Regions from separate parts of the Aeromicrobium jepli genome, predicted to be linked through region 2. Evidence: riboswitches for the same ligand, from Rfam matches in the RefSeq annotation. Region 2 holds a riboswitch; each other region holds the start of a gene.

Region 1 (10,303 bases), on a different contig from region 2:
GCGAGACGACGACCACGGGGCAGTCGGCGCCGTAGTGCTCGGCGAGCTCTGCCGCGAGCTCGCGCGTCCGGGTGATGCCCAGGTGCAGCGCGAGCGTGGCGCCCGTGGCGGCGAACGCGGCCAGCCGCTCCCCCTCGGGCATCTTCGTGGACCGCGCCTGGGTCCGGGTCAGCACGACCGACTGGGCGACCTCGGGCACCGTGAGCTCGGCGCCCACGATCGCCGCGGCGGCCGCGTAGGCGGGCACGCCCGGCGTGACGTCCCACGGGACGCCGGCGGCATCGAGCCGGCGCGCCTGCTCGTGCACGGCCGAGTAGAGCGACGGGTCGCCCGAGCACAGCCGGACGACCTCGCGCCCCGCGCGGTGCGCCTCGACCAGCTCGGCCGTGATCTCGTCGAGGTCGAGGTGCTGGGTGTCGACCAGGCGGGCGTCGTCACGACAATGGCCGAGCACCTCGGCGTCGAGGTACGTCCCGGCGTAGAGGCACACGTCGGCGGACTCGAGCAGGCGCACGGCGCGAAGCGTGAGCAGGTCCGCGGCACCGGGGCCGGCACCGACGAAGTGGACGGTCATGAGTCTCCCTTGACGATGGACCACTGGCTGACGGCGCGCCCGGGCGTCCACCCGGTGAACCCGCCGAGCGGCTCGGCACGCTCGACGTGGAGGCGGACCAGCTCGCCGCCGTGCCGACGGTACCGGTCCAGCAGGACGGTCTCGGTCTCGGCGGTCACGGCGTGGACGACCAGCCGGCCCCCGGGCCGCAGCGCCGACCAGCACGCATCCAGCAGGCCGTCGGCCGTCGACCCGCCGCCGACGAAGACCGCGTCGGGCGCCTCGAGGCCGGCCAGCACGCGCGGCGCCTCGCCCTCGACGACCGCCAGCCCCGGGACGCCCAGTCGCTCGGCGTTGCGGCGGACCAGGGCGACGCGGTCGGCCCGCGGCTCGATCGCAATCGTCCGCGCGCTGGGCCACGCGCGCATCCACTCGACGCCGATCGAGCCGCTGCCCGCCCCGACGTCCCACAGCAGCTGGCCCGGTGCCGGCGCGAGGCGCGCGAGCGCACTCGCCCGCAGGTCGCGCTTCGTGATCTGGCCGGCGTGCTCGAACGCGTCGTCGGGCAGGACCCCGCCCATGGCCCAGCCGGGTCCCGTGCCGCGGACCTCGACGGCGAGCACGTGCAGGCGCGGCGCGGTCTCGCCCCAGGCGTCCGCCGTGGACTCGAGCCGTGACTCGGCCGGGCCGCCGAGGTCCCCCAGGACGACGAGCCGCGACTCACCCCACCCGAGGCCGACCAGGAGCTCCGCGACCGCGGCGGGCGTGGACTCGTCGCTCGACAGGACCAGCAGCCGGCGACCCGCGGACAGGGCCGGGACGACGAGCCGCACGTCGCGGCCGACGACGCTCACGACGCCCGCCGACTCCGCGGGCCAGCCCATCCGCGCCCGGGCCAGCGCCACGGACGACACCGCCGGGACCACCGTGACGGACTCGCTCCCCAGCAGGTCGATGAGCGTCGTGCCGATGCCCGACACGAGCGGGTCACCCGACGCGAGCGCGACGACCGGGCCGTCCAGCCGTGCGAGCAGCGCGGGCAGCTCGGCGCGCAGCGGCGACGGCCAGGCGATGCGCTCCTGGCCCGGGTTCGCAGGCACCGCGTCGAGATGACGGCGCCCGCCCAGCAGGGTCCGCGCGCCCTCCACGATCGTCCTCGAGGAGGCCGGCAGGCCGTCCCAGCCGTCGGCGCCGACGCCGACCACGGTCACGTGCACATCCATGGTCGAGGACCCTAGCCCGGTCGTCCCGCCATCTGGGGGCCCCGGTCCGGCGTCCACCGAGGCCGTCTATGGTGTGGCTCAGGTTCGAGGTGCCCCACGGCCGATGGCCACGGGGAGAATCTGGGAAGCCGGTGAGAATCCGGCACAGGGCCCGCTGCGGTGACTCAGGCGTCAGACCTGGGAAGTCCGAAGACCGGCCTCGATCCGACCCGGGGCGCGACCGCGTCCCGGACCGACTTGGCAGATCGAGCGGGAGCCCTACATGCCAGCGCAGTATCCGTTTTGTGCCGTCGTCGGCTCCGACGACATGACCCTCGCCCTCACCCTGGTCGCGATCGACCCGCTCATCGGCGGCGTCCTGGTCCGCGGCGAGAAGGGCACCGCCAAGACCACCACGGTCCGCGCCCTCGCCGGCGTGCTGCCGCCCGTCCGGGTCCGCGCCGGGGACCGGTTCTCGGTCGATCCGGACGATCCGGCGGCCCACTCCCCCGACGGCCCCCTCGACACCGAGGTCGTCGAGCGTCCCGTCCGCCTCGTCGAGCTGCCCGTCGGCGCGAGCGACGACCGCGTCACGGGCTCGCTCAAGCTCGACGCGGCACTCCGCGACGGACGCGTCGAGCTCGAGCCCGGCCTCCTCGCCCGCGCCCACCGCGGCCTGCTCTACGTCGACGAGGTCAACCTGCTGCACGACCACCTCGTCGACCTGCTGCTCGACGCGGCCGCCACCGGCAGGGTCAGCATCGAGCGCGACGGCGTCTCGGCCGAGCACGCGTCGCGGTTCGTGCTGATCGGCACGATGAACCCCGAGGAGGGCGAGCTGCGCCCGCAACTGCTCGACCGGTTCGGCCTGACCGTCGAGGTGGCGGCGCCGCGAGATCCCGCCCTTCGGGTCGAGGTCGTCCGCCGCCGCATGGCCTTCGACGCCGACCCTGAGGGCTTCGCGGCACGCTGGGGCCGCGAGCAGGAGCTGCTGCGCACGCGCCTCGCGGACGCGCAGGCCCGCGTGGCCGAGGTGGTCCTCGACGACGAGACGCTCACGACGATCGCCGAGATCTGCGCCGCCTTCGACGTGGACGGCCTGCGCGCCGACCTGGTCACGGCGCGCACGGCGGCGGCGCACGCCGCGTGGCAGGGACGCACCCACGTGACCCGCGAGGACGTGCGCGTCGCTTCACGCCTCGCGCTGCCCCACCGGCGCCGCCGGAACCCGTTCGACGAGCCCGGACTCGACGAGGACCGCCTCGACGACCTGCTCGGCTCGGACGAGCCCGACCCCGGTCCCGAGGACGACGGTCCCGGCGACGGCGGAGGACCCGGCGGCTCGCCGGACGACGCGCCGTCCGACGGCACGGGACCGGACGCGCCGTCCGAGCAGCCCGACGCCGGCCACGAGCAGCAGCAGCCGGCCCCGGCCGGCGCCGGATCGGTGGCCTCGGCCGGCGAGCCCGCCCGGGCGCGCCTGCTGGTCGTGCGTGGCACGGGCGAGGGCGAGTCGGGACGGAGGTCGCGGGCCCGCACGCCCCACGGCCGCGTCGCCGGAGTGCGGCGCGACCCCGAGCCCACCGGCCGACTGCACCTCCCGGCGACCATCACCGCCGCGGCGCCGCACCAGGTCGCCCGCCGCGGACTGACCGAGGGCCGCGGCCTCGCGCTCGACCTCACCGACCTGCGCCGGGCCGAGACCGTCGGGCAGGAGTCCAACCTCGTGCTGCTGTGCGTCGACGCCTCGGGCTCGATGGCCGCGCGCCGGCGGATGGAGCAGGTCAAGACGGCCGTCCTGTCGCTGCTGCTGGACGCGTACCGCCGCCGCGACAAGGTCGCCCTCGTGACGTTCCGCCAGCACGCCGCGGAGATCGCGCTGCCGCCGACCGGGTCCGTCGAAGTGGCTTCTCGCCGCCTCGCGGAGCTCCCCGCCGGCGGCCGCACCCCGCTCGCCGAGGGCCTGCACCGGGCGGCCGAGGTCGTCCGCCGCGAGGCACTGCGCGACCCGTCCCGCCGGCCGCTCCTCGTCGTGGTCACCGACGGCCGCGCCACGGCCGGGCCCGACGCGCTCGCCCGGGCGCACCACGCGGCGCGCCACATCGCCGCCACCGGGATCCAGAGCGTCGTGGTCGACTGCGAGTCCGGGCGCTACCGCCTCGGCCTGGGCGCCGACCTCGCCACCGACCTGCAGGCCGAGCACGTCCCGCTCGGCGAGGTCACGGCCGACGGGCTCACCGGAGTCGTGCACGCCGCGACCGCACCGCGCGAGGGGGTGGCCTGACATGCCGCAGGGCACGCCGCTCGTCGTCCCGAACGACGGGCTCACCACGCGCCAGCGCCGCAACCGGCCGCTGCTGATGGTCCACACCGGCGACGGGAAGGGCAAGTCCACCGCCGCGTTCGGCGTCGCGATGCGCGCCTGGAACCAGGGCTGGGACATCGGCGTCTTCCAGTTCGTCAAGTCGGCCAAGTGGCGCATCGGCGAGCAGACCGTCCTCGAGCGCCTCGGCCGCCTGCACGCCGAGACCGGCGAGGGCGGCCCGGTCGAGTGGCACAAGATGGGCTCGGGCTGGTCGTGGAGCCGCAAGGGCGGCACCGAGGCCGACCACGCCGCCGACGCCGCCGAAGGCTGGGCCGAGGTCAAGCGCCGGATCGCGGCCGAGCGCCATCGGCTCTACGTCCTGGACGAGTTCACGTATCCGATGCAGTGGGGCTGGGTGGACGTCGACGACGTCGTTGAGACCCTCGCGAGCCGGCCCGGCACCCAGCACGTCGTCGTGACGGGTCGTCGCGCCGATCCCCGCCTCGTCGAGGTGGCCGACCTGGTCACCGAGATGAACCCCGTGAAGCACCCCATGGACGTGGGCCAGAAGGGCCAGCGGGGCATCGAGTGGTGACCCTGCCACGGGTCCTCGTGGCAGCCCCGGCGTCGGGGCACGGCAAGACGACGATCGCGACCGGCCTCATGGCCGCGCTCGCCGCCCGCGGGCACGTCGTCTCCGGCCACAAGGTGGGACCCGACTACATCGACCCCGGCTACCACGCGCTGGCCACCGGACGCCCCGGACGCAACCTCGACCCGCACCTGACCGATCCGTCGCTCGTCCCGCCGCTGCTCCTGCACGGCGCGCGAGGCGCCGACCTCGCGGTCGTCGAGGGCGTGATGGGCCTGTTCGACGGCCAGATCGGCGGCGACGGGTTCGCCTCGACGGCGCACGTGGCGACGCTGACGCGCACGCCGGTCGTGCTCGTCGTCGACGTCTCGCACGCCTCGCGCACGATCGGGGCGGTCGTCCACGGGCTGGCGACGTTCGAGCCCGGCGTCACGATCGCCGGCGTCGTGCTGAACAAGGCCGGGTCGCCCCGCCACGCGACCGAGGTGGTCCGCGCGGTCGAGCGGACGGGCATCCCGGTCCTGGGCGTCGTGCAGCGCGACCAAGGGGTGAGCGCGCCGTCGCGGCACCTCGGCCTCGTCCCCGCCGAGGAGCGCGACGAGGCCGCCGCCTCGCTCGCGCGGCTGACCGAGCAGCTCGCGACGAGCGTCGACCTCGACGCCGTCCTCGAGGTCGCCCGGTCCGCGCCCGACCTGACGGAGCCGGCCTGGGACCCGGCCGCGCACGTCGGCCGCGTCGGCCGCGACTCCCCCGTCGTGGCCGTCGCCGCGGGCCGCGCGTTCACGTTCCGGTACGCCGAGACCACCGAGCTGCTCGAGGCGGCCGGCTGCTCGGTCGTGCCGTTCGACCCTGCCCGGGATCCGGTGCTGCCCGCGGGAACGCGCGGGATCTACCTCGGCGGCGGTTTCCCCGAGGTCCACGCGGCGGCGCTCAGCGCCAACGCGAGCCTGCGCGCCGACCTGCGCGCCGCGGTGCTCGACGGCGTGCCGACCGTCGCGGAGTGCGCCGGCCTGCTGTACCTGTGCCGCTCGGTCGACGGGCATCCGATGGTCGGCGCGCTCGACGCGGACGCCGCCATGACGCCGCGCCTGACCTTGTCGTACCGGCGTCCGACACTGGCCGGGGACCAGCTGCTCGGGCCGGCCGGGACCACGGCGACCGCGCACGAGTTCCACCGCACGGCCGTGACCCCGACCCACGGCGGCCGTCCCGCGTGGACCGTGGACGGCGACGGCGTCGGCTTCGCGGGGCCGACCCTGAGCGCGTCCTACCTGCACGTGCACTGGGCCGGGCACCCGCACCTCGCCCAGGCCTTCGCGGACGCGACCGCCGCGACCCGGCCGCACGACGGCTCGCCGCTGGTGCGTGAGGCGGCGGCCCGTCCCGAGCCCGCTCCCGCCCTCGCCGATCCGCTGCGCCACCACGGCGACGCCGAGGCGGACGCGGACCTGGTCGACCTCGCCGTGAACGTCAGCCGCCTGCCCCGGCCCGAGTGGCTCGAGCGCGCGCTCGCCGAGGGGCTCGCGGCCTCGACGGACTATCCCGATCCGACCGCGGCGCGGGCGGCGGTCGCGCGCCGGCACGGCCGCGCGGCCGAGGACGTCCTGGTGACGTCGGGCGCCGCCGAGGCGTTCACCCTCATTGCGCGCGCTCGGCGCTGGCGCCGTCCCGTCGTGATCCACCCGCAGTTCACCGAGCCGGACGTGGCCCTGAGAGCCGCGGGACACGAGGTCACGCACGTCCTCTGCTCCCCCGAGCAGGACTTCGCGCTGCGGCCGAGCGCGGTGCCCGAGGACGCCGACCTCGTCGTCGTCGGGAACCCGACCAACCCGACGGGCCGCCTCCATCCGGCGGCCGACGTCCGGGCGCTGTGCCGGCCCGGCCGCGTCGTGGCGGTGGACGAGGCGTTCATGGACTTCGTCCCCGGTGAGACGCAGAGCCTCGCGGACCGCCGCCTTCCCGGCCTGGTCGTCGTGCGCAGCCTGACCAAGCTGTGGTCCATGCCGGGCGTCCGCGCGGGGTACGTCGTCGGCGACCCGGCCGCGGTCGCCGACCTGCGGGCCCAGCAGGCGCCGTGGTCGGTGGGCACGCCGGCCCTGCACGCCGTCATGGCGACGGCCGGCCCGGACGCGACGCGCGAGGCCTACCGGCGTGCCCGCCAGGCCGAGCAGCACCGGCGCGTGCTGGTCGACGGACTCGCCGAGCTGGGCGTGCCCGTGGTCCCGTCGGCCGCGCCGTTCGTCCTGGCGCGACCCGGCCCCGGCCTCCATGCCCGGATGCGCGACGCCGGCTTCGCGCTCCGCCGCGCCGACACGTTCCCGGGCCTCGACGACGCCTGGGTGCGCATCGCGGTGCGCGAGCCGTCCGTCACCCGTCACCTGCTCACCACGTGGGGAGTCCACACCACATGCACCTGAACGCCCGGGGCCTCAGCGCCCTCGTCCTCGACGGCGGCGAGCACGCCGTCGCGACCGTCGCCGGCCTGCTCGGAGACGGCGCCTCGGTGACCCTGCACGCCGAGTCCGCCTGCGCGGTCCTCGAGGACCTCGCCCAGCGCGGCCGGCTGGTGTGGACGCGCGACGCCGTGGACGAACGGTCCTTCGACCTCGTCGTGCGCCGCCTCCCGGTGCCCGTCGCACCCCGCGACGCCGGCCGGTCCGGCCGCGTGACCCTCGTCGGCGCCGGCCCGGGCGACCCCGGGCTGCTCACGGTCGCGGGTCGCGAGGCGATCGAGACCGCCGACGTCGTGGTGGCCGACCGGCTCGCGCCGTGGGAGGCGCTCGCGTGGGCCCCGCCGCACGCGGAGGTCGTCGACGTCTCGAAGATCCCCTTCGGCCGCTCGACCAGCCAGGACGAGATCAACCGCATCCTCGTCGAGCGCGCCCGGGCCGGACACCACGTCGTCCGCCTCAAGGGCGGCGACTCGTACGTGTTCGGGCGCGGCTTCGAGGAGGTCCAGGCGTGCGCCGCCGCGGGCGTGCCGACGACCGTGATCCCGGGCGTCACCTCCAGCGTCGCTGCCCCGGAGCTGGCCGGCGTCCCGGTCACCCACCGTGGTCTCGTCCAGGGGTTCACCGTGGTCTCGGGACACGTCCCGCCGGGGCACCCCGACTCCACCGTCGACTACGCGGCGCTCGCGCGGTCCGGGACCACACTCGTCGTCCTGATGGGCGTGCGGACGCTGCCGGCCATCGCCGAGGCGCTCGTCGAGGGGGGACTCGACGGTGCGACCCCCTGCGCCCTCGTCGCCGACGCGAGCCTGCCGAGCCAGCGCAGCCTGCGCACGACCCTGGCGAAGGCCGCCAGCGAGTCCGCCGCGGCCGGGATCGGCGCTCCCGCCGTCGCGGTCATCGGCCACGTCGCCGCGCTCGAGCCGTGATCTGCTGGCTGCGGCACGGCGAGTCGACGTGGAACGCCGCCGGGCGCCTCCAGTACGGCGACCCGGCGCCGCCGCTCACGGAGCTCGGCCGGCGGCAGGCGCTCCTCGCCGCGCGGAGCCTGCGCCACGAGCCCTTCGCGGTCGTCCTCTCCTCGCCCGCCCGGCGTGCCGTCGAGACCGTGGAGATCGTCGCGCGCGAGCTCGGGCTCGGCTTCGGCCTGGACGACCGGCTGGTCGAGCGCGGCCGCGAGGAGCCGGTGGACGCCGTGCGCGAGCGCGTCGGCGCGCTGGTCCGCGAGCACGGCGACGGACTGCTGGCGATCAGTCACGGCGACACGATCGCGATCGCCGTCGAGCTGCTGACCGGCCGGCCGTGCGAGGTCCCGGCCAACGCCGAGCCGATCGTGACGGGCCGATGACGGCCGCTCGCGCCGCCGGTCTCGCGGCGGGCTTCGTCCTCGACCGCCTCCTGGGCGACCCGGCGCGGCTGCACCCCGTGGCGGGCCTCGGGCGGTTCGCCGCCCGCGTCGAGCAGGTGACGCACCGCGACCACCGCGCCGCGGGCGTGCTGCACCACGGCCTCGTGGTGGTGCCACTGGCCGGTGCCGCCCTCGTGGCCGAGCGCGCGTGCCGCCGGCCGTGGCAGCGCGCACTGCTGACGGCCGCCGCGACGTGGGCCGTGGTCGGCGGGCGGTCGCTCGTGCGCGAGGGCGAGACGATCGCGGGACAGCTGGCGCGGGACGACCTGCCGGCCGCACGGCTCCAGGTCACCCATCTCGTCGGCCGCGACCCCAGCGGGCTCGACGGCGCCGGCGTGGCCCGGGCCGCCGTCGAGTCGCTCGCGGAGAACACGTCCGACGCGGTCGTCGCTCCCCTGCTGTGGGGCGCGGCGCTCGGCGTGCCGGGACTGGTCGGCTACCGGGCGATCAACACGCTCGACGCCATGGTCGGCCACCGCAGCCCGCGGTACGAGCGGTTCGGCTGGGCCAGCGCGAGGGTCGACGACGCGGCCAACCTCGTCCCGTCCCGGGTGTCCGCCGCGCTCGCCGCGGGCCTCGCCCCGACGGTCGGCGGCCGTCCCCGCGACGCCTTGCGAGCATGGCGTCGGGACGCGCGGCGACACCCGAGCCCGAACGCCGGACCGGTCGAGGCCGCGTTCGCGGGCGCCCTCGGCGTGACGCTCGGAGGGATCAACGACTACGCGGGCCGCATCGAGGACCGCGCGCGGATGGGCGACGGTCCCGCCCCCGTCGTCGCCGACCTGCCACGCGCGACGCGGCTCGCCACGGCGGTGGCGTGGGCCGCGGCCGGTCTCAGCGTGCTGCTCGCGCTCGGACCCAGGCGCGCGCGTCAGCGGCGTCGCGCACGACGCTGACGCCGGCCGGAGCACCGGCCCGGCGCACGACGACCACGGGCGTCCCCCGCTCGGCGGCGACGTCCAGCTTGGCCTCCGTGTGGGTGCCGCCGGAGTCCTTCGTGACGAGCACGTCGGTGCCCGCCATGGCGTCCCGCTCGTGCTCGAGCGTGTACGGGCCCCGGCTCTGCACGAGCGTCCAGGCACCGGGCAGCGCGATCTCGGGCGGGTCGACGACGCGCACGACGCAGGCGTGGTCGCGCAACGGCTCCACGAACCGGTGCAGCGACTGGCGGCCGACCGTGAGGAACGGCCGCTCACCCAGTCCCGCCGCGACGCGCGCGGCCTCGTCGTGGTCGTCCACCCAGTGCCACGTGCCGGCGTCCTCGCGCTCCGCCCAGCCCGGCCGCTCGAGCCGCACGAGCGGCACCGAGGCGGGGCCGCACGCGGCCGCCGCGTTCGCGCTGATGCGCTCCGCGAAGGGGTGCGTCGCGTCGACCACCGCGTCGACCGCGTTCTCGACGAGGTACGCGGTGAGGCCGTCGACGCCGCCGAAGCCGCCGATCCGGACCTCGCCCACGGGCAGGCGCGGGCGGGCCACACGGCCGGCCAGCGAGGTCACGACGTGGTCGCCGTCGGCGACGAGCAGCTCCGCCAGCGCACGCGCCTCCCGCGTGCCGCCGAGGAGCAGGACCCTCATGCGAGCGGGCCGATCGTGGGCAGCGCCGGCGCCCCTCGACGGGCCAGGTCCAGGAGGGCGTCGACGTCGAGGTGCTTCTCGGCCAGGTCGCCGAGCAGGTCCAGCCGGGCCTCGCGTGCGGCGCCGAAGCTCACGCCCGACCGCGCGAAGGACCCTCCGCGCGCGCGAGCCGCGAGGTCGAGCACGGCGGTCCGGAGCTCGTCGGACTCGAGGCTCCC
Region 2 (10,303 bases):
ACGATGACGATGCCGCGCACGGCGTCCTTGAGGAACGGGTTGAGCTCCATGACGCCCATGACGTTGTCGAGGACGGCGAAGATGCCGACGCCGGCGATCGTGCCGACGATGCTGCCCTTGCCGCCGGCCAGCAGCGTGCCGCCGAGGACGACCGCCGCGATCGACATCAGGTCGTAGCCGCCCTGGGAGCCGACGGTCGGCTGGCCGACGCCGAGGCGGGCCAGCAGCAGCAGCCCGGCGAGGGCGGCCGTGACGGAGCAGATGACGTGGGCCGCGATGATCGGCACCTGCGTCCGGACGCCCGACATGCGGGCCACGTCCGCGTTGCCGCCGACGGCGTAGAGGTGGTGGCCCAGCCGCGTCCGCCGCAGCAGGAGCACCGCGAGCCCGGCGCACGCGAGCATGATGAGCGTCGCGATCGGGACGGGACCGATGCGGGTCGCGTCGAGCAGCCGGAAGGCGTAGGGCGCCGAGCCGCTGCTGCCCTGGTAGTTCGAGCCGAGGTAGCCCGACACGATCAGGCCCGTGCCGAGCGTCGCGATGAAGCCGTGGACGTTCAGCAGGCTCACGATGAGGCCGTTCGCGAGCCCGAACAGGACCGCCACGAGCAGCGCGGCGGCCACGCCCGGCACGATGTTCGAGGTCTGGCCGGCCATGATCCCGCCCGCCAGGACGCTGGAGAGGCTGACCATGAACGGCACCGAGAGGTCGAGCGACCCGGCCAGGATCACGAGCGTCTGGCCGATCGCGATGAGGCCCAGGATCGTCATGGTCGTCAGGACGTTGTCGATGTTGCCGACGCTGAAGAAGTTCCGTCCCTCCAGCGCCGTGATGACCGCGCCCACGACGACGGACACGAGCAGGACGGCCCACACGATCATCGTCGAGTCGAGTGCGGCGAGCCGGGCCCTCATGAGGCCACCTCCTCGTCGAGGCCGGCGGCGAGCGACAGGATCGACTCCTCGTCGGAGCCGGACGGCCGCTCGCCGGCGAGGCGGCCGTCGCGCATCACGAGCACCCGGTCGGACATGCCGATCACCTCGGGCAGCTCGCTGGAGACCATGAGCACCGCGACGCCGCGGGCGGCCAGGGTGCGCATGACCTCGTAGATCGCGTGCTTCGCGCCCACGTCGATGCCGCGCGTGGGCTCGTCCAGCAGCACGACGCGCGGGTCGGTCGCGAGCCACCGCGCCAGGACGACCTTCTGCTGGTTGCCGCCCGAGAGCAGCTGCGCCTCCTGGCTGAGCGCCCGGGCCGAGACCGAGAGCGAGCCGAACAGCTCGGGCACGTCGCGGCGCACGGCCTCGGTCCGCCGCGGGAACACCGCGCGGACGACGCCGAGGGCGTTGTCCAGCAGCGACTGGTGCAGCGCCAGGCCGGTCGCCTTGCGGTCCTCGGTCACGAGGGCGAGGCCCGCGCGGATCGCGGTGCGCGGCGAGCCGATCGCGGTGACCTTCCCGTCGATCGCGACCTCTCCGCGCGTGAACGGCTCGATGCCGAAGATCGCCTCGAGCAGCTCGGTGCGGCCCGATCCCTGCAGCCCGGCGATGCCGACGATCTCGCCGCCGCGCAGCGTGAGGTCGATGCCGTCGACGTAGCCGTTGCCGGCGCCGCGCAGCTCGAGTCGCGGCTCGCCGACGGTCGTGCCGGGGACGGGGTCGGGGAAGAACGAGTCCATGGGACGTCCGACCATGAGCCGCACGAGGGTGGCCTCGTCGAGCTCGGACGCGCGGCGCGTGTCGACCTGGCGGCCGTCCTTGAGGACGGTGACGGTGTCGCACAGGTCCAGGACCTCGCGCAGCCGGTGCGAGACGTAGACGATCGCGACGCCGCGCGACGTGAGCTCGCGGACGATCCGGTAGAGCAGCTCGACCTCGTGGTCGGCGAGCGCGGCCGTGGGCTCGTCCATCTGGATGACGCGGGCGTCGAAGCTGACGGCCTTGGCGATCTCGACGATCTGCTGCTCGGCCACCGAGAGCGAGCGGACGCGCCGCGAGGGCCGCAGCCCGTCGATGCCGAGCCCGCCCAGCAGCGCGGCGGCCTGCTCCTCCATGCGGCGGACGTCGACCAGGCCGCGACCACGCGGCTCACGGCCGAGGTAGATGTTCTCGGCGATCGTGCGCTCGGGCAGCAGGTTGAACTCCTGGAACACCGTGGCCAGTCCGGCACGCTGCGCCTGGACGGGATGGGTGAAGGAGACCGCCTTGCCGCCGAGCTCGATCGAGCCCGAGTCGGCGGGATGCACGCCCGCGAAAATCTTCATGAGCGTCGACTTGCCGGCGCCGTTCTCGCCGACCAGCCCGTGCACCTCGCCGGGGTGCAGGTCGAGGTCGACGCCGTGCAGGACGCGGTTGCCCACGAAGGACTTCGTCACCGCGCGGACGCGCAGCACGGGGGCGGATCCCCGCTCGCTCACAGCCTCGTTCACGTGAGCACTGTGACACAGATCTCCACTTCTGTCGAGAACCCGGCAGAAGTTGGCGGCTGGACGTTCAAAAGCCGGAATGGTTGAATCAGCAGCGTGAAGACCAGCGACGTGTTCGCGCTGCTGCAGCGCGCGGGTCGGCCGATGACCCGCGCCGAGCTCGCGGAGTCGACCGGCCTGGCCCGCTCCACCGTCGCCTCCCGCGTCGACCTGCTGCTGCGCCTGGGGCTCATCACGCCCTACGGCGGCCGCAGCTCGACGGGCGGACGCCCGCCGTCACTGCTCGCGGTCAACACGGCGGCACGGGTCGTCGCCGCGATCGACCTCGGGGCGCGTCACGCGCGCGCCGCGATCGTCGACCTGTCAGGCACCGTGCTGGCCCAGGATCGCGAGGACCTCGACATCGCCGACGGCCCCGTCCCGGTGCTGACCTGGGTGACCTCGACGATCGACCGCCTCCTGCTCGAGACGGGCCGCCCCGCCGCCGACCTGGCCGGCATCGGCATCGGCCTGCCGGGCCCCGTCGAGCACTCCACCGGCCGCGCGATCAACCCGCCGATCATGCCCGGCTGGGACCGCTTCGACGTGCCCGAGTTCGTCCGCGGGTCGTTCGACGTGCCGGTGCTCATCGACAACGACGTGAACATCATGGCCCTGGGCGAGCAGGACACCCAGTTCCCCGACGTCGACGACCTCATCCTCATCAAGGTGTCCACGGGCATCGGCGCCGGCATCATCGCGGGCGGCGAGCTGCAGCGCGGCGGCCAGGGCACGGCGGGCGACATCGGGCACATCCGCGTCTCCCGCGGCAGCGACGTGGTGTGCCGGTGCGGCAACGTCGGCTGCCTCGAGGCGCTCGCCGCCGGCCCCGCCATCGCCCGCGACCTGGGTCGGTCCGGCGTGAGCGAGGCGACCGACGTCGTCGAGCTCGTGCGCGCCGGCGACCTCGAGGCGATCCAGGCGGTCCGGCAGGCCGGCCGCGACATCGGCGACGTCCTGGCGATGATCGTGAACTTCATCAACCCGTCGGTCGTCGTCATCGGCGGCGCGCTCGCGGAGGCCGGGGAGCACCTGATCGCGGGCATCCGCGAGGAGGTCTACCGGCGCTCGCTGCCGCTGGCGACCGAGCACCTGCGGATCGTCCCGTCGGTCAGCGGCGAGCAGTCCGGCGTGCTGGGCGCGGCGGCGATGGCGATCGCGCACGCGCTCTCGCCCGAGGCGATCGAGCAGGCCAGCGCCGAGCTGCTGGCGGCCGCGGACTGACCCTCTCGGCCTCGCTGCGCGAGTGGCGGAAACGGGGGTCGCGACTGGCGCAGAAGCGCCCGCCACTCGACGAGTGGCGGGCGGCTTTGCGCCACTCGCGGGAACGGGCGACAGGCGGAGTCAGTCGCGGCGGCGGCGGGCGACGACGAAGGCCGCGACGGCGACCAGCAGGACGGCGACCACCGCGACGGGCAGGGCCACGGTGGCGAACGAGGACTCGTCCTGGTCGTCGTGGCCGGCGTGCTCGCCCTCCTGCTCGCCGTGGGCGTCGGCGACCTCGGCCTCGGCGCGCGTGGACGCGTCGGCGGCCTTCGCGATCTCGACGTTCTCGCCGTCGCTCATGAGGTGGTACTTGAGCGCCACGAAGTCGCCCGCCTTCAGCTCGTACTCCTGCAGGCCGACCGACGCGTACGCCCAGTCCTGGCCCTCCTGCGCGACCATGAACGCCCAGTAGCCGTCACCGTCGAGCGCGGCGCCGCACTTCTCGTCCTCGGGAGCGGGCAGGCCCTCGATGCGGCACACCATCGGCATCGCGCCGCTGGACTCGGCGGTCTCGATGCCCGCGTCGTTGATCGCCTCGATCGCGGTCTCGCCGGCCGAGTGCTGGGCGCACACGACGCGGTCCTCGCCGCCCTCGAGCGAGCCGAACTCGAGCACGACCGGCACGTCCTCGGGCGACTCGCAGCTCTCGTGCGCCGACGCGGCGGACGGCACGGCGACCGCGCCCGCGCCCAGCAGGGCGACGGCGGCGAGGCGGACGAGCAGGCTCTTCATCAGGGGGTCTCCTTGGGCAGGTAGCGGGCGCGCCGGGCGGCGCGCCTCAAGGTGGCGAGGACGGCGGGGCCGAGGGTCACGACGAGCAGCGCGTTCGTGATCGCGCGGCCGGTGTCCCAGCCCCAGAACGAGGTCAGCAGGGTGAACAGCAGGAACCGCTGGAGGTTCTCCCAGACCGGGTCGCCGGGCACCATCGCGAGCGAGTCCTCGGCGCCGGGCACCGCGATGCCGAGCGTGAACGGCCACGACGACAGGTTCATGAGCAGCCCGTAGGCGTACGCGGCCACGACCGCGTAGACGGCCAGCATCGCGATCTCGGCGCGGCCGCGCGGGCGTCGCGGCAGCAGGCCGGCGCCCATGCCGACCCAGGCGGCGCACAGCATCTGGAACGGCAGCCACGGCCCGACGCCGGACGTCAGCAGCGCCGAGGCGAACAGGCTCGTGCAGCCCAGGACGAACCCGAACCCCGCGCCCAGCACGCGTCCGCCGATGATGAGCAGGAAGAACACCAGCTCGACGCCGGCGACGCCCGCGCCGAGCGGCCGGACGGCTGCGTTGATGGCGCTCAGCACGCCGAGCATCGCGAGGGCCTTGGAGTCCAGGCCGCCCTCCGACAGCTCGGCCACCACGACCAGCACGACGACCGGCATGAGCGCCATGAACAGGAACGGCTGGTCGACGCGTGTCTGGCCCTCCGCCGGTGTGATGAGCAGCGGCCACACGAACATGACGAGGCCGGCGATGCTGGCCGCCGCCAGGACGAGGGCCGAGCGGCGGGTCAGCGGGACGGCGACGGGAGGACGGCGGTCGATCACCGGGCCACCTCGGTCGGCAGCGCCGCGGCGACCTCGCCGACCGTCAGCCAGGCCGGGCCCAGGACCTTGGAGACCTGCGGCGCGAACGCGGGCGACTCGGCCAGCACGGTTCGCAGCGGCCCGCGCGAGACGACCTCGCCGTCGGCCATCACGACGACGCTGTCGGCGACCATCGCGACGAACTCGACGTCGTGGCTGGAGACGACGATGCCGCGGCCGTCGGCCGCGAGGTCGTGCAGGATCCGCACGAGCGCCGCCTTGCCGGGATAGTCGAGGCCGCGGGTGGGCTCGTCGAGCGCGACCACGGTGGGCTGCGCGGTCAGCACGACGGCGAGCACGAGGGCCAGTTTCTGCCCCTCGGACAGGTCGCGCGGGTGCCGGTCTCCGGGGATGCCGGGCGCGAGCCGGTCGAGCAGGCCGCGGCACGTGCCGCGCGGCACGCCGGACTGGTCGTCGGCGGCGGCGCACTCGCGGTCGACGCTCTCGAGGTACAGCAGGTCCGCGGCGGTCTGCGGCACGAGGCCGACCAGCATCCGTGCCTGCGCGGGGCGGACGTCGCCGGGGTCGATCCCGTCCACGTCGACGACGCCGGTCGACCGCTCGCCCGTGCCCTGCAGCGCCCACAGCAGGGACGACTTGCCCGAGCCGTTGCGACCCATGAGGGCGACGATCTCGCCGCGGCCGATCGTGAGGTCGACGCCGTCGACCGCCGGCAGGGAGCCGTAGCGGACGGTGATCCCACGGGCGGTCAGCGCCGGCGGCCGCGCTGGCGTCGCCGGGACCGGCGCCGGGACGAGGCGGGCCGCGAGCGGCTTGACGCGGCGCCGGGCCTCCCGCACCGACAGCGGCAGGGGGTGCCAGTCGGCGAGCCGGCCGAGCTCCACGAGCGGCGGCGCCACGGGCGAGTCCTTGAGCAGGTCCGCAGGTGCGCCGGACCGGACGCGGCCGTCCTCGACGAGCACGAGCCGGTCCGTGAACGGGATGACCCGCTCCATGCGGTGCTCGGCGACGACGACCGTCAGCGCGAGGTCGTCGACGAGGCGCGCGATCGTGGCCAGGACGTCCTCGGCCGCGGTGGGGTCCAGTGCCGAGGTCGGCTCGTCGAGCACCAGCACGCGCGGGTGCATCGTCAGCACGGCCCCGATGGCCACACGCTGCTGCTGGCCGCCCGACAGCGAGCGGACGGAGCGGCGGCGCAGATCGGCGATGCCGAGCAGGTCGAGGGTCTCCTCGACGCGGCGGCGCATCGTCTGCGGGTCGAGGCCGAGCTGCTCCATCCCGTAGGCGAGCTCCTCCTCGACGACGTCGGAGACGAACCCCGCGACCGGGTCCTGCGCGACGTAGCCGACGCGGTGCGCCAGCTCGCGCGGCGGCCGGCCCAGGATCGACTCCCCGTCGAGCCGGATGTCGCCGGCCAGGGTGCCGCCGCTGAAGTGCGGGACGAGGCCGTTGAGCAGCCCCAGCAGCGTCGACTTGCCCGAGCCGGTGCGACCCGCGACGAGGACCAGCTCGCCCTCGTCGACGCGCAGGTCGACGCCCTGCAGCGTGGGGCGCTCGGCGCCGTCGTACCAGAACGTCACGTTCTCGAGCTCGATCACGCGTCCTCACCCCCGGCCAGGTCGTGGGCGACGGGCGCCTGCGGCGCGACGAACACCGGCAGCAGGCCGATCGCGACGACCACGAGGGACAGCACGCTGACCGGCGGCCAGCCGGGCACCTCGGGGTAGAGCACCGGGACCTGCGTGGAGGACAGCAGCTTGAGCCCCACGGCGACAGCAACGCCCGACCCGGCCGTGAGGTACTCGGGCGCGAGCCACCGCTGGGTGCGGTACCGCGTGCGCTGGACACGGCGGCCCGCCGAGCGCAGCGCGAGGACGGCGAACACGAGGCCCGCCACGAGCATCGGGTAGGTCAGGACCCGCGGGGCGGTCCCGTCGAGGTAGCCGTACGTGCCGACCGCGAGGCCGAACAGGCCCAGCAGCATGAGCACGCCCGTGACGAACCGCTCGCGGGGCGACGCCGAGCCGCTGCGGCCGTACCCGCGCGCGTCCATGCCCGCGGCGAGCGTCATCGAGCGGTCGAGTGCGTCCTCCAGGACGGGGATGACGATGCGGTGCATCGCGCCCGTGCCGCGGCTCGCGTCGCCGCGCAGCTTCCGGGCGCGGTTCACGCGGCGGACGCTCTCGGCCAGCTGCGGGAACACCGAGAGCGCGACGACGAGCGCGGCACCGACCTCGTACAGGGCGGGCGGCGCGGACGCGAGCAGGCGCTTGGGGTTCGCCAGCGAGTTCGCCGCGCCGATGCAGATGATCAGCGCGGCCAGCCGCAGGCCGTCGTAGAGGCCGACGAGGACCTCGTTCACGGTGACGTCGCCGAGCAGCTGGACGCCGCGGGCGACCTCGGGCAGCGGCACCTCGGGCAGGTGCAGCAGGACCTCGTCGCCGGGCATCGACCCGCCGCCGAGCAGGATCCGGAAGGCGACGCGCATCACCACGATCAGCAGACCGAAGTACAGGTAGTACCGGAACGACAGCGCCCACGGGGCGTCGCCGCGGCACGCCGCCACGACGAGGCTCGCGATCGCGATGACGACCACCAGCAGGATCGGGTTGAGCATGAACGAGGCACCGGCCGCCAGGCCGAGGGCCCACAGCCACCACGCACCCGGGTGCAGCTCGCGGCGACGGCGCGCAGGCGCGGCGGGACGCACGGTCGAGGAGTCGACGGCGGTGGCCATCCGGTCCCCTTCCCGACGTCACGGGGGCGAGGGCCGCGGAGGGCGATCACCCACCCGTCGCTGCTCGACAACATGTGGCGGTGGCGGTCCGGCGCGAGTTCCCGGCTCACCTCGGTCGCGAGGCTGACGGTTGCGGCACAGCACCGGATTCGCACCGGTTTCCTCCGTGCCGGACGTGGTCCAACGAGGCCGAGTCTATCCCGCCGCGCTCAGGCCCCGTTCCGTCGCCGCCACGCGACAGCGCCCGCGACACCGAGCAGCGCGACGACGCCCGCTCCGGCCGCGATCGCGGCGGCCGAGGTGCCCCCGTCGTCGGTGGCCGCGAGCGGCATGACCTCCTCGCCCTCCTCGGCCGCGGAGGCGTCCTCGCCGGCCGAGGTCGTCGCGCCCGGGGTGGGCGCCGAAGTCGGGTGGGCCGTCGCGGTGGCCGAGGCGGACGCGGTGGGCACGGACGCGGTCGGCGCGCTCGAGGACGCGCCGGGGACCGGCGCCGCGTCCGGGGCCGACGCACGGGGGGCCGTGCTGCGCCGGGCCGACGGCTTCGAGCCCGCGGAGCCCGGCTCGGTGGCGCGCGGGCCGTCCGGGCGCGGCGTCGCCTGCGTGGGCGCCGGCGCGGCCGCGACGGGAGCGGGCACCGACGGCCACGTGCGACTCTCGGAGCGCTGGAACACGAAGGCGACCGCACCGCCCTGCGGGACCTTGAGCCCCGTGACGCCCAGGCTGGAGTAGACCCACTCGCCGGACTTCCCGTCGGACCAGAACAGGGCCCAGTACGCGTCCGGCGGCGACGCCTCGACGCAGGTCGCGTCCGCGGGCGCGCCGTCGACCCGGCACACGAAGCCGGGCGCGCGCGTCGCGTAGGTGAGCTGGTGGCCCGCGGCGGCGAAGTTCTGCGCGGCCCGGCCGCCGCCGTCGGGGTCGCAGCCGACCGAGGAGCCGACCACGACGGTGACGCCCGTGCCCGCGCGGCACGCAGCGGCGTGCGCGGGGGCGGCGAGCAGGGCCGGGCCGGCGGCGACCCCCGCGAGGGTCGCCGCCAGCACCGTCACGAGCCTGCGGATCACTTCACGACCCGGAAGGTGCGCGAGCCCTTGCGGTCGGCGTACGCGCCGCGCACGGACACGGTGGCCTTGCCGACCTTGCGGCCGACCTTGAACCGGTACGTGTAGGTGCCCTGCGTCGTCGCATATCCGCGCTTCACGAGCTTGCCGCGGTAGCGAACCTGGACGGGCTCGCGCGCGGTCAGGCCGCGCACGACGATGCGCTGGACCTTGGCGCGCTTGACCTTGGCGCGGGCGGGCGTGACCCGCAGCGTCCGCGGCGCCAGGACCTGGACCGCGGTGGAGGCCACGGTGCGGCCCGTCGAGTCGCTCACGACCAGCGAGCGGCGCGCGGTGCCCTTCGGGACCCGCAGGGAGAACGTCGCACGGCCCGCCGAGGGCTGCACCGCGGCCGACGGGGACGTGCCGGCGAAGCGGGCGCGGACGCTCCAGCCCGCCGCGAGGCCGCTGACGGTCACGCGCACGGTCGCGCCGGAGCGGGCGTACTTCGGCACGGACACCGCAGCGCGCGTGCCCGTCACGAGGGTCAGCGCCGGGGCGGCCTGGACCGTGGCCCGGATCCACTGGTCGCGAGTGAACTCGTCGATGCCGTCCTCGGCGCCCGCGGCGAGTGCGGCGGCGTCGTACGCGACGGCGCCCACCTCACCGGAGAGCCGACCGCCCGTGGCGTCCGAGACCTGGTGCCGGGCCACCCACGTGGCCGCCTTCGCCGCCTCCGCGCCGCGGCCCGCGCGCGAGAGCGCCACCGCGGCCAGACCGGTCGTGTTCGCGTTGGGCACGCCGTTGCCGACGAACGAGCCGTCGGCCGCCTGCGCCCCGACGAGCGCCTCCACGGCGTCGTCGACGACCGCCTGCGGCACGGCGATGCCCGCCGCGCGCGCCTCCGCGAGCGTCGTCAGGACCGCGGCGGTGGTGTCGATCTCGGGGACCTCGGGGCAGGCCGCCTTGAGGTTCTGGCGGAACGAGCCGTCCTCGCACTGCTGGCCCGTGATGAAGCCGACCGAGGTGGCCGCCTCGTCGCTGCCGCCGGCGATCAGGCCGCGCGTCGCGAAGGTCTGGCCGAACAGGCCGTACGTGTCGCTCGACTCGCCCGTCGCGTCGTTCGTGGTGGCCTCGAGGTCGGCGACCAGGTCGCGGCCGCCGACCGCGCGCACGTCCCGTCCCGCGGCCTTCGCGGCGAGCAGGAGCTTGCCGGCCGAGCCCGGGTAGATCGTCGTGGTGCCCTCGA
Region 3 (10,303 bases), on a different contig from region 2:
CATCGACGCCCGCTCGACGTACCACGACCCCTCGACGCGGCCGGCCTGCTCGAGCGCGGAGCGCACCTTGGCGAAGGTCCGCCCGAGCTTCATGATCACGGCACCGTCGGTGTCCGCAAGGCGGCGCGCCAGCTCCGGCTCCGGCAGCGTCCCGGGCAGCACCGTCAGCACGTCGGTCTGCCGCACGAGCGGCAGCGCGGTCGCGGCCGTGGCGGCCGCGAACGCCGGGACGCCGGCGACGACCTGCGTCTCGAACTCGCCGCTGAGCCGGTCGTGCAGGTACATGAACGAGCCGTAGAGCATGGGGTCGCCCTCGGCCAGGACGACGACGTCCCGGCCGGCGGCGAGGTGCTCACGGACGCGGCGCTCGCACTCGTCGTAGAAGTCGGCCATCGCGCCGGCGTACCCGCCGGGATGGTCGGTCGTCTGCGTCGTGACGGGGTAGACGAGGGCCTCCTCGGTCACGCCGGGCCGCACGAGCTCGGCCGCGATGCGGCGCGCGTTCGACTGCTTGCCGACGCCCTGGTGGTACGCGACGACGTCGGCCGACTCGATCAGCCGGGCGGCCTTGAGCGTGATGAGCTCGGGGTCGCCCGGGCCCACTCCGACGCCGAACAGCCGCCCGCTCACTCGCGCTCCTGTGCCAGCGCGTTGAGCGCCGAGGCGGCCATGGCCGAGCCTCCGCGGCGCCCGGTCACGACGAGGTACGGGATTTCAATGCCCGAGTCGGCGGCGAGGTCGATCAGCGCCTGCTTGGACTCGGCGGCACCGATGAAGCCCACGGGCGTGCCGATGATCGCGGCGGGGCGCGGCGCGCCGTCGCGCAGCAGCTCCAGCAGGTGGAAAAGGGCCGTCGGCGCGTTGCCGAACGCGACCACGGCACCCGCCAGGCGGTCGCCCCAGAGCGAGACTGCCGCGGCCGAGCGCGTGGTCGACCAGGCGCGGGCGAGGTCCGGGACGCGCTCGTCGCGCAGCAGGCACAGGACCTCGTTGTCGCGGGGGAGTCGCGCGCGGGTCACGCCCGAGGCGACCATGTGCGCGTCGGTGAGGATCGGCGCGCCGGACTCCAGCGCCGCACGCGCGGCGGACACGAGGCCGGGGTGGATCACGAGGTCGCCGGCGAGGTCGGTCTGGCCGCACGCGTGGATCATCCGCACGGCGACCTTCTCGGCGTCGGCCGGGACGCCCGACAGGTCGGCCTCGGCGCGGATCGTGGCGAACGAGTCGACGTAGATCTGCGCGCCGTCGGTCTCGTAGTCGTAGCGGCGAGCGGGTGGGGCGAGGCTCATGCGTTCTCCAGGTCGGGGACGATCAGGGTGCGCCACGGCGTGACCACGACGCGCGGCGGGCCCAGCGCCAGGACGTCGTCCATGAGGCGCCGGTCGAGACGTCCGTCGGGTGCCGCCAGGTGGAGCGCGAGCCGGCCGTCGTCCTGCGAGATCCTGCCAAGCGGCGGCGGCTCGGCGGACACCCGGGTCTCGTCGTGCCGCGGGTGCCCGGTCCCGACGAGCGCGGCTCCGGCCCCGTCCAGCTCGTCGACGTGCCACGGCGATCCGGCCTGCGATCCCGCCCGTTCCAGGAAGCGGCGCGCGAGCCCGACGAGGGCCTCGGCGGCCTCGTCGATCGCGACGACCGGGCCCCAGCCGTCGCGTCCGGCGCGCAGCTGGACCCGATCCGCCGAGATCGCGACGAGGCCGAGGTCGAGGTCCCGGCCGGCGACGTCGCCGCGACCGTCGTCGAGGACGAACAGGAACCTCCCCGCCAGCGCGGCGAGGGCCGGATCGGCGCAGAGCCGCTCGTCGAGGTCGCGCACCACGGGCCGCAGGTCGGCCCGTCCGCCGGACCGGCCGGTCAGCGGGGAGGCCATGACGTTGCGGACCCGCTCGTGGGACGCCGACGGCATGAGCCCGGTCGCCATCACGGCGTCCACGACCTCATCGGGCAGGCAGCCGTCGTCGTGCGCCAGCCCGCGCACCTGCAGGTTCGCCCGCGAGGTCAGGTGCACGGCGCCGTCCCCGTGCCGCCGGGCGACGTCGAGGAGGCCGTCCAGGGCGGCGGTCGGGAGCTGCCCGCCGGGCACCCGGACGCGCACGAGGGCGCCGTCGTCCGCGATCCAGGGACGCAGCAGGCCGGGGCACAGGTCGCGCCGAGTTCGTTCCGTCACGCGGACATGGTGCCATCCACGGTGGCGCGGACCCGCTGCTCGCGACTCACGCGCCGGACTGCTACGGTCGGCTCGCCAGTCAAACTCAGCGATGAGCCAGGGAACCCGGTGAGACTCCGGGACTGACGCGCAGCGGTGAGGGTGACGGGCGGGGCACGAAGCCACTGGACCATCCAGGTCTGGGAAGGCGCTCCGTCCGGTTGATCCCGAGTCCGAAGACCTGCTGGCCCTCACGGCAACCGCCGTCTGGTCCGACCGGGCTTCGCGAACGAGCCCCAGACCTCGAAGGATCACGCCCGTGCGTACTCCCGTCCGCCGTCCCCTCGCCGTGCTCGCCGCCGCCGCCCTGACCCTGGGCGCCTGTGCGGGCGGCGACACCGCCACCGACTCCGCCCCGGCCGCCGACGGCTATCCCCGCGAGCTGCAGAACTGCGGCCGCACCACCACCGTCGAGGCCGCGCCGCAGCGCGTCGTCTCGCTCAACCAGGGGTCCACCGAGATCCTGCTCTCGCTCGGCGTCGGCGACCGCATGGCCGGCACGGGCACGTGGACGGACCCCGTCATGAAGGGCCTCGAGGCCGAGAACGAGAACGTCGAGCGGCTCGCCGACAACGCGCCGTCCATGGAGCGCGTGCTGCAGGCAGAGCCCGACCTCGTCACCGCCTCGTTCGCCAGCACGCTGGGCAAGGGCGGCGTCGGCAGCGCCGACACGTTCGAGGACCTCGGCATTCCGACGTACCTGTCGCCCGCCGAGTGCGAGGGCAAGGACAACGAGGGCGACGACGACGGGGCCCGCACCGGCGTGCTGGAGATCGACACGATCTACCGCGAGATCACGGAGCTCGCCGGGCTGCTCGGCGTGGAGGACCGCGGCGACGAGCTCGTGGCCTCGCTCCAGGACCGCGTGGCCGCGGCCTCCCGGAAGGCCCCGAAGGACGAGGTCAGCGTCCTGTACTGGTTCGCCAACAGCGAGTCGCCCTACCTCGCCGGCTGCTGCGGCGGCCCGGGGATCATCACCCGCGCGCTCGGCCTGAAAAACGTCTTCGACGACACGAAGGCCGAGTGGCCCCAGGTCGGCTGGGAGACGGTCGCCGACCGCGACCCCGACGTCCTCGTGATCGGCGACCTCACCCGCAAGAGCCAGACCGCCGAGTCGGCCCGCGCCAAGATCGCCTTCCTCGAGTCCAACCCGGTGACGCGCGAGATGACGGCCGTGAAAGAGCGCCGGTACGTCGCGCTCTCGGGCGCCGCGCTGAACCCCTCGATCCGCACCGTCGAGGGCCTCGAGCAGGTCGCCGACGCGCTCGCCGAATTCGGTCTGACGCAGTGACCGTGAGCCGGCGCGCCTGGATTCTCGGCTCGGCCGGGGTGGCGCTGCTGGTCGCGTCCGTGTGCGTCGCGGTGACCATCGGCCCCTCGGACGTCGGTCCGCGCTCGGTGCTGTCGCTGGCCTGGTCGCGGGCGCTCGGCGGCGAGTCCGGCCTCACGCGCATCCAGGAGGGCATCGTCTGGAACCTGCGCCTGCCCCGCACGCTGCTCGCCGCCGCGTGCGGTGCCGGCCTCGCGGTCTGCGGGGTCATCCTGCAGTCGCTGCTGCGCAATCCACTGGCCGACCCGTTCGTGCTGGGCGTCTCGTCCGGGGCCTCGACGGGAGCCGTCTCGATCGTCGTGCTGGGCGTCGGGGCCGGCGCCGTGAGCCTGGCCACCGGCGCGTTCGTCGGGGCCATCGGCGCGTTCCTGCTCGTGCTGGCGCTGGCCGCGGCGGCGGGTGGGACGACGGACCGGGTGGTCCTGGCCGGGGTCGCGGCGACCCAGCTGTTCTCGGCGCTGACGTCGTTCATCGTCTTCACCGCGGCCGACGCCGAGCAGACGCGCGGCGTGCTGTTCTGGCTGCTCGGCTCCCTCGGCAGCGCCACGTGGACGGACGTCGCGGTCGTGGGCTCGACGGTGCTCGTCGCCGTCGTGGCGTGCCTGCTGCTGGCGTCCACGCTCGACGCGTTCGCGTTCGGCCAGGACAGCGCCGCCACCCTCGGCGTCGACGTCGCCCGAGCCCGCATCGCGTTGCTCGTGATCACGGCGCTCACCACCGCCGTCATCGTCAGCACGTCCGGCGCGATCGGCTTCGTCGGCCTCGTCCTGCCGCACGTCGCCCGCGCGATGGTCGGCGTGAACCACCGCCGGATGCTGCCGCTCGCGGCCATCAGCGGTGCCGTGTTCCTGGTGTGGGTCGACACCGCCGCCCGCACCGTGATCGATCCGCAGGAGCTGCCGGTCGGCGTGGCCACGGCGCTGCTGGGCGTGCCGGCCTTCGCGCTGGTCCTGCTGCGACGGAGGAGCCGCGCATGAGCCTCACCGCCACGGCCGTCTCGTGGGCGATCCGCGACCGCCTGGTCGTGGACGACGTCACGATCGACGCCGCGCCCGGCTCCATGGTCGGGCTGCTGGGTCCCAACGGATCGGGCAAGTCGAGCCTGCTCAGGCTGCTCGCGGGACTGCGCGCGCCGAGCGCAGGCGTGGTCCGGCTGGGTGAGGACGACCTCGCGACGCTGCGCCGCCGCCACGTCGCCCGGCGCGTCGGCGTGGTGGAGCAGGAGTCCGCGACCGACACCGATCCGCTCGTCCGCGACGTCATCGAGCTCGGCCGGATCCCGCACCGGCGGTCCTGGCAGCCGATGGGCGACCGCGACCTCGGCGCGGTCCGCCGCGCCGCCGCGGCCACGGGCGTCCTCGACCGGCTCGAGCAGCCGTACGCGACCCTCTCGGGCGGCGAGCGGCAGCGCGTCCAGATCGCGCGCGCCCTCGCGCAGGATCCCGAGGTGCTGCTGCTCGACGAGCCGACGAACCACCTCGACGTCCGGCATCAGCTGGACGTCCTGCGGCTCGTGCGCGACGCCGACGTGACCGCCGTCGTGGCGCTGCACGACCTCAACCTCGCCGCCGCCTACTGCGACGAGGTCGTCGTGCTGGCGCAGGGCCGGATCGTCGCCGCGGGCCCGCCCTCGACCGTCATCACCGAATCGCTCGTCGCCGACGTCTACGGCGTGAAGGCGTTCGTGGAGCCCCACCACGTCACCGGCGCGCTCACGGTGGTGTGGCAGCCGTGATCCCCAGCCCGTCCACCGAAGGAGCAGCATGACCCGCATCGCCCTCATGTCCACCTCGGACACCGACCTGCTCTCGGCGCGTGCCAGCGGCGCGGCCTACACGTGGGCGAACCCCGCGCGCGTGGGCGACGCCCGGCGCGACGCGCTGGTGGACGAGGCCGACCTCGTCGTCCTGCGCGTGCTCGGCTCGCCCGAGGACGTCCGCGACGTCGCTGCCCTGGTGCGCGAGCGCGGCCGTCCGCTCGTGGTGCTCGGCGGCGAGCGGCTGCCGAACGCGGCGCTCATGGAGCTGTCCACCGTGCCGATCGGCGTGTGCGCCGAGGCGCACCGCTACCTCGCCGAGGGCGGCGCCGAGAACCTGCGCCAGCTCCACGCGTTCCTGTCCGACACCGTGCTGCTCACGGGTGAGGGCTTCGATCCGCCCTCGGTGCTGCCCGAGTGGGGAGTGAGCGAGCGGCCGTCGTCCCGGGAGGACCTGCCGCGCGTCGGCATCCTCTACTACCGCGCCCACGAGGTCAGCGGGAACCAGGCGTTCGCGCACCAGCTGGCCGACGCGGTCGATGCGACAGGTCGGGCCGTGGGCGTGCCGATCTTCGTCTCGTCCCTGCGCGCGGCCTCGGACGACCTGTTCGAGCAGCTCGCCACCCTGGACGCGATCGTCGTGACGGTGCTGGCCGCAGGCGGGTCCAAGCCCGCCACGGCGAGCGCCGGCGGCGACGACGAGGCGTGGGACGTGGAGCGGCTCCGCGCGCTCGACGTCCCCGTGCTGCAGGCGCTCGCGCTGACGTCGACGCGTGCCGAGTGGGAGGCGTCCGACGACGGCGTCACGCCGCTGGACTCGGCGACCCAGATCGCGATCCCCGAGTTCGACGGCCGGCTCATCACGGTGCCGTTCTCGTTCAAGGAGGTCGACGAGGACGGGCTGCCGCGCTACGAGACCGATGCCGAGCGGTGCGCCCGTGTCGCCGGCATCGCCGTCAACCACGCCCGCCTGCGCCACGTCCCGCCGGCCGAGCGCAAGGTCGCGCTGGTGCTGTCCGCCTACCCGACGAAGCACAGCCGCATCGGCAACGCGGTCGGCCTGGACACGCCGGTCTCGGCGATCCGCCTACTGCGGCTTCTGCGCGAGGAGGGCTACGACCTCGGTGCTCCGGGCGAGATCCCCGGCCTCGATCCGCTGCCGCCGGTCGAGGGCGAGGAGCCGGACACCACCTCGGGCAACGCGCTGATCCACGCGCTCATCGAGGCCGGCGGCCAGGACGAGGAGTGGCTGACGCAGGCGCAGCTGAGCAGCTCGCACGTGCGGATCAGCCGCGACGACTACTTGCGCTGGACGGCCGACCTGCCGGCCGAGCTGCGCGACGAGATGGTCGAGACCTGGGGCGAGGCCCCCGGGTCGCTGTTCGTCGATGACGCGGGCGACATCGTGCTCGCGACCCTGCGCGCCGGCAACGTGGTCATCCTCATCCAGCCGCCGCGCGGCTTCGGCGAGAACCCCGTCGCGATCTACCACGATCCCGACATGCCGCCCTCGCACCACTACCTCGCGGCGTACCGCTGGCTCGAGCACGGGTTCGGCGCCGACGCGGTCGTGCACCTCGGCAAGCACGGCTCGATGGAGTGGCTGCCCGGCAAGAACGCCGCGCTGTCCGCCGCGTGCGCGACCGACGCCGCGATCGGCAGCATGCCGCTCATCTACCCGTTCCTCGTGAACGACCCGGGAGAGGGCGCACAGGCCAAGCGGCGTGCGCACGCGACGATCATCGACCACCTCGTGCCGCCGATGGCGCGCGCCGAGGGCTACGGCGACATCGCCAAGCTGGAGCAGCTGCTCGACGAGTACGCGAACGTCGCGGCGATGGACCCGGCCAAGCTGCCGGCCATCCGCCAGCAGATCTGGACGCTCATGCAGTCGGCGCAGATGCACCGCGACCTCGGCCTCGAGGAGCGTCCCGGCGACGAGGAGTTCGACGACTTCCTGCTGCACGTCGACGGCTGGCTGTGCGAGATCAAGGACGTCCAGATCCGCGACGGCCTGCACGTGCTGGGCCAGGCGCCCGAGGGCGAGGCCCGCGTGAACCTCGTGCTCGCCGTCCTGCGGGCCACCCAGGTGTGGGGCGGACAGGAGAGGGCGCTGCCCGGACTGCGTGCGGCGCTCGGCCTCGGCGAGGATGCTCCGCTGCCCGAGGTCGACGCCGTCGAGGCGCAGGCGCGCTCACTCGTCGAGGCGATGGAGAAGGCGCAGTGGGACACCGCCGCGATCGAGACCGTCCACGAGGATGAGACCGTCCGAGCCGTGCTGCGGTTCGCGGCCGAGCAGGTGGTCCCGCGGCTCGCGGGCACGACCGACGAGCTCACGAACATCCTGCGCGCGCTGGACGGCCGGTTCATCCAGGCCGGCCCGTCGGGCTCGCCGCTGCGCGGCTTGGTGAACGTGCTGCCGACCGGGCGGAACTTCTACACCGTCGACCCGCGCGCCGTGCCGTCGCGGCTCGCGTGGGAGACCGGTCAGGCGATGGCCGAGTCGCTCGTGGCCCGGCACCTCGAGGACACGGGGGAGTACCCGCGGTCGGTCGGCCTCTCGGTGTGGGGGACGTCGGCGATGCGCACCTCGGGCGACGACATCGCCGAGGTGCTGGCGCTCATGGGCGTGCGCCCCGCGTGGGATCCGGCATCGCGCCGCGTCAACGGCCTCGAGGTGATCTCGCTCGAGGAGCTGGGTCGCCCGCGGATCGACGTCACGGTGCGGATCTCCGGCTTCTTCCGCGACGCGTTCCCGCACGTCATCGAGATCCTCGACGACGCGGTGCAGCTCGTCGCCGACCTCGACGAGCCCGACGAGCAGAACTACGTCCGCGCGCACACCGCGCAGGACCTCGCCGAGCACGGAGACCACCGCCGCGCCACGACGCGCATCTTCGGGTCCAAGCCCGGCTCGTACGGCGCCGGCATCCTTCAGGTGGTCGAGTCGGGCACGTGGCGCGACGACGCCGACCTCGCCGAGGTCTACACGGCGTGGGGCGGCTTCGCGTACGGGCGCGGACTCGACGGTGTGGCCGCCAGCGACGACATGCGCACGAGCTACCGCCGCATCGCCGTGGCCGCGAAGAACATCGACTCGCGCGAGCACGACATCGCCGACTCCGACGACTACTTCCAGTACCACGGCGGCATGATCGCCACGGTCCGCGCGCTCACGGGCGCCGAGCCGAAGGCGTACGTCGGTGACTCCACGACGCCGGACGCCGTGCGCACGCGGACGCTGCAGGAGGAGACGAACCGCGTCTTCCGCTCGCGCGTCGTCAACCCGCGCTGGATCTCGGCGATGCAGCGGCACGGCTACAAGGGCGCGTTCGAGCTGGCCGCGACCGTCGACTACCTGTTCGGCTTCGACGCGACCGCCGGCGTCGTGCACGACTGGATGTACGAGTCGCTCGCGAAGGAGTACGTGCTCGACGACACGAACCAGGAGTTCATGCGCCGCTCCAACCCGTGGGCGCTGCGCGGCATCGTCGAGCGACTGAACGAGGCGGCCGACCGCGGCCTGTGGCAGGAGCCGGACCCGGAGGTCATGGCCGAGATGGCGCGCGTCTACCTCGAGGTCGAGGGCGACCTGGAGGACGACGCGTGATCCGGCGCCTCGCGCTCGTCGGTCTCGGTCCCGGCGACCCGGAGCTGGTCACGGCCGAGGCGGCGCGCGTGCTCAACGAGGTGGACTACTTCCTCGTCGCGGACAAGACCGCGTCCCATCCGGGAACCGCCGACCTCATCGCGATGCGCGAGGCCATCTGCGACCGCCACGTCACGGGGGAGTGGCGTCTCGTGGCCGTTCCCGATCCGGAGCGCGACCGCGACGACCCGGCCGACTACGCCGGCGCGGTGCGCGACTGGCACGAGGCGCGGGCGCAGGCGTTCGAGCACGCGCTGCTCGAGCACCCGGGCGACGCCGCCGTCCTGGTGTGGGGCGACCCCGCGCTGTACGACTCGGCCATCCGACTCGCCGACCGCATCGTCGAGCGGGGCGTCGTGGACGTGTCCGTTGCGGTCGTCCCCGGCCTGAGCAGCGTCCAGCTACTCGCCGCGCGCCACCGGCTGGTGCTCAACGTCATCGGGGGACCGATCACGATCACCACCGGCCGTCGCCTCCTCGACGACGCGGTGGACCACGACAACCTCGTCGTGATGCTCGACGGCGCGCTGACGTGCCGGAAGCTGGCCGATCCCGCGGCGTGGCAGATCTGGTGGGGAGCCAACCTCGGCTCGCCGGGGGAGCAGCTCGTCGCCGGACGGCTCTCCGAGGTCGCGGACGAGATCTGGGAGCGCCGCTCCGCCGTCCAGGCCGCCCAGGGCTGGGTCATGGACACGTACCTGCTGCGGCGAGGTTGACTGCTGCGATCGCGCATGCGCCATCTCGGACCGGGGCGCCTTGTTGCCACGAGCGACCTCGATCGCACTTCACTCTCGGCCTCGGTCGGGCCCGCTAGACCGCGGAATCCCGCCCAGAATGATGCAAATCGGAATCTTCGCTGCCTATATGCGGGTGCGGTGACCCAAGAGGCGATAGGCGCGGGACCAGTTCGATACCTTCAGGGACGACCGGAACGAGAGCGTAAGACGTCTCCTCCTCGTAGGAGGAAGCGCGACGAGGGACGTCCTAATACACAACGCAAACCACGATGCAACTACCCCAATCTCGCTAGCCTCTTCTTGCCGAGGCGACGGTTTGGGAGCGCTCGCTGTGGACCGGATAGGAGGAGCCGGCGATGGATTGGTCAAAGGCGCTTGACGTGGATGTCGCCCTGAAGAATGTCCGCCAGGACCTTGTTGGGGACTGGTACCGCGATCCCTGGGGTTGGCCTGAGATCGAGTATGTAGCCACGTCTGCTCCGGCTGTGCTATTCGACCGCGCGGCCAGTAGCGGCGTGTACCGAGTCGCGAACCTTGATGTCCCGAAGGAGGGGTTTGCGTCACGGCCGGCGGTTGTCATGGAGCCTGTAGACCGGCTTCTTTACCAAGCCGTCGTCGACCGAGTTTC

The links. Region 2 has a riboswitch for cobalamin ahead of AB3M81_RS01015 (energy-coupling factor transporter transmembrane component T). Riboswitches for the same ligand answer to the same signal wherever they lie in the genome.
Region 1: linked by a shared signal. The riboswitch ahead of AB3M81_RS04185 (VWA domain-containing protein) and the one ahead of AB3M81_RS01015 (energy-coupling factor transporter transmembrane component T) in region 2 are both predicted to bind cobalamin.
Region 3: linked by a shared signal. The riboswitch ahead of AB3M81_RS04155 (ABC transporter substrate-binding protein) and the one ahead of AB3M81_RS01015 (energy-coupling factor transporter transmembrane component T) in region 2 are both predicted to bind cobalamin.

Annotation. Positions count from the first base shown of each region.
Region 1 is NZ_JBFOKO010000002.1:89,457-99,759, forward strand. It holds gene cobM (precorrin-4 C(11)-methyltransferase) at 1-574, opposite strand, end outside; gene cbiE (precorrin-6y C5,15-methyltransferase (decarboxylating) subunit CbiE) at 571-1,776, opposite strand; cobalamin riboswitch at 1,847-1,992, shown strand; gene AB3M81_RS04185 (VWA domain-containing protein) at 2,039-4,039, shown strand; gene cobO (cob(I)yrinic acid a,c-diamide adenosyltransferase) at 4,041-4,655, shown strand; gene cobBC (bifunctional hydrogenobyrinic acid a,c-diamide synthase/histidinol phosphate aminotransferase CobBC) at 4,649-7,069, shown strand; gene cobA (uroporphyrinogen-III C-methyltransferase) at 7,279-8,031, shown strand; gene AB3M81_RS04205 (histidine phosphatase family protein) at 8,028-8,450, shown strand; gene AB3M81_RS04210 (cobalamin biosynthesis protein) at 8,447-9,406, shown strand; gene AB3M81_RS04215 (cobalt-precorrin-6A reductase) at 9,345-10,085, opposite strand; gene AB3M81_RS04220 (cobyric acid synthase) at 10,082-10,303, opposite strand, start outside.
Region 2 is NZ_JBFOKO010000001.1:224,577-234,879, reverse strand. It holds gene AB3M81_RS01045 (ABC transporter permease) at 1-914, opposite strand, end outside; gene AB3M81_RS01040 (sugar ABC transporter ATP-binding protein) at 911-2,428, opposite strand; gene AB3M81_RS01035 (ROK family transcriptional regulator) at 2,522-3,688, shown strand; gene AB3M81_RS01030 (hypothetical protein) at 3,809-4,462, opposite strand; gene AB3M81_RS01025 (ECF transporter S component) at 4,462-5,274, opposite strand; gene AB3M81_RS01020 (ABC transporter ATP-binding protein) at 5,274-6,875, opposite strand; gene AB3M81_RS01015 (energy-coupling factor transporter transmembrane component T) at 6,872-8,014, opposite strand; cobalamin riboswitch at 8,090-8,213, opposite strand; gene AB3M81_RS01010 (hypothetical protein) at 8,224-9,078, opposite strand; gene AB3M81_RS01005 (hypothetical protein) at 9,075-10,303, opposite strand, start outside.
Region 3 is NZ_JBFOKO010000002.1:78,098-88,400, reverse strand. It holds gene AB3M81_RS04170 (precorrin-2 C(20)-methyltransferase) at 1-630, opposite strand, end outside; gene AB3M81_RS04165 (precorrin-8X methylmutase) at 627-1,289, opposite strand; gene AB3M81_RS04160 (nitrite reductase) at 1,286-2,164, opposite strand; cobalamin riboswitch at 2,224-2,406, shown strand; gene AB3M81_RS04155 (ABC transporter substrate-binding protein) at 2,463-3,494, shown strand; gene AB3M81_RS04150 (FecCD family ABC transporter permease) at 3,497-4,510, shown strand; gene AB3M81_RS04145 (ABC transporter ATP-binding protein) at 4,507-5,268, shown strand; gene cobN (cobaltochelatase subunit CobN) at 5,297-8,899, shown strand; gene cobF (precorrin-6A synthase (deacetylating)) at 8,896-9,654, shown strand; gene AB3M81_RS04130 (RNA-directed DNA polymerase) at 10,032-10,303, shown strand, end outside.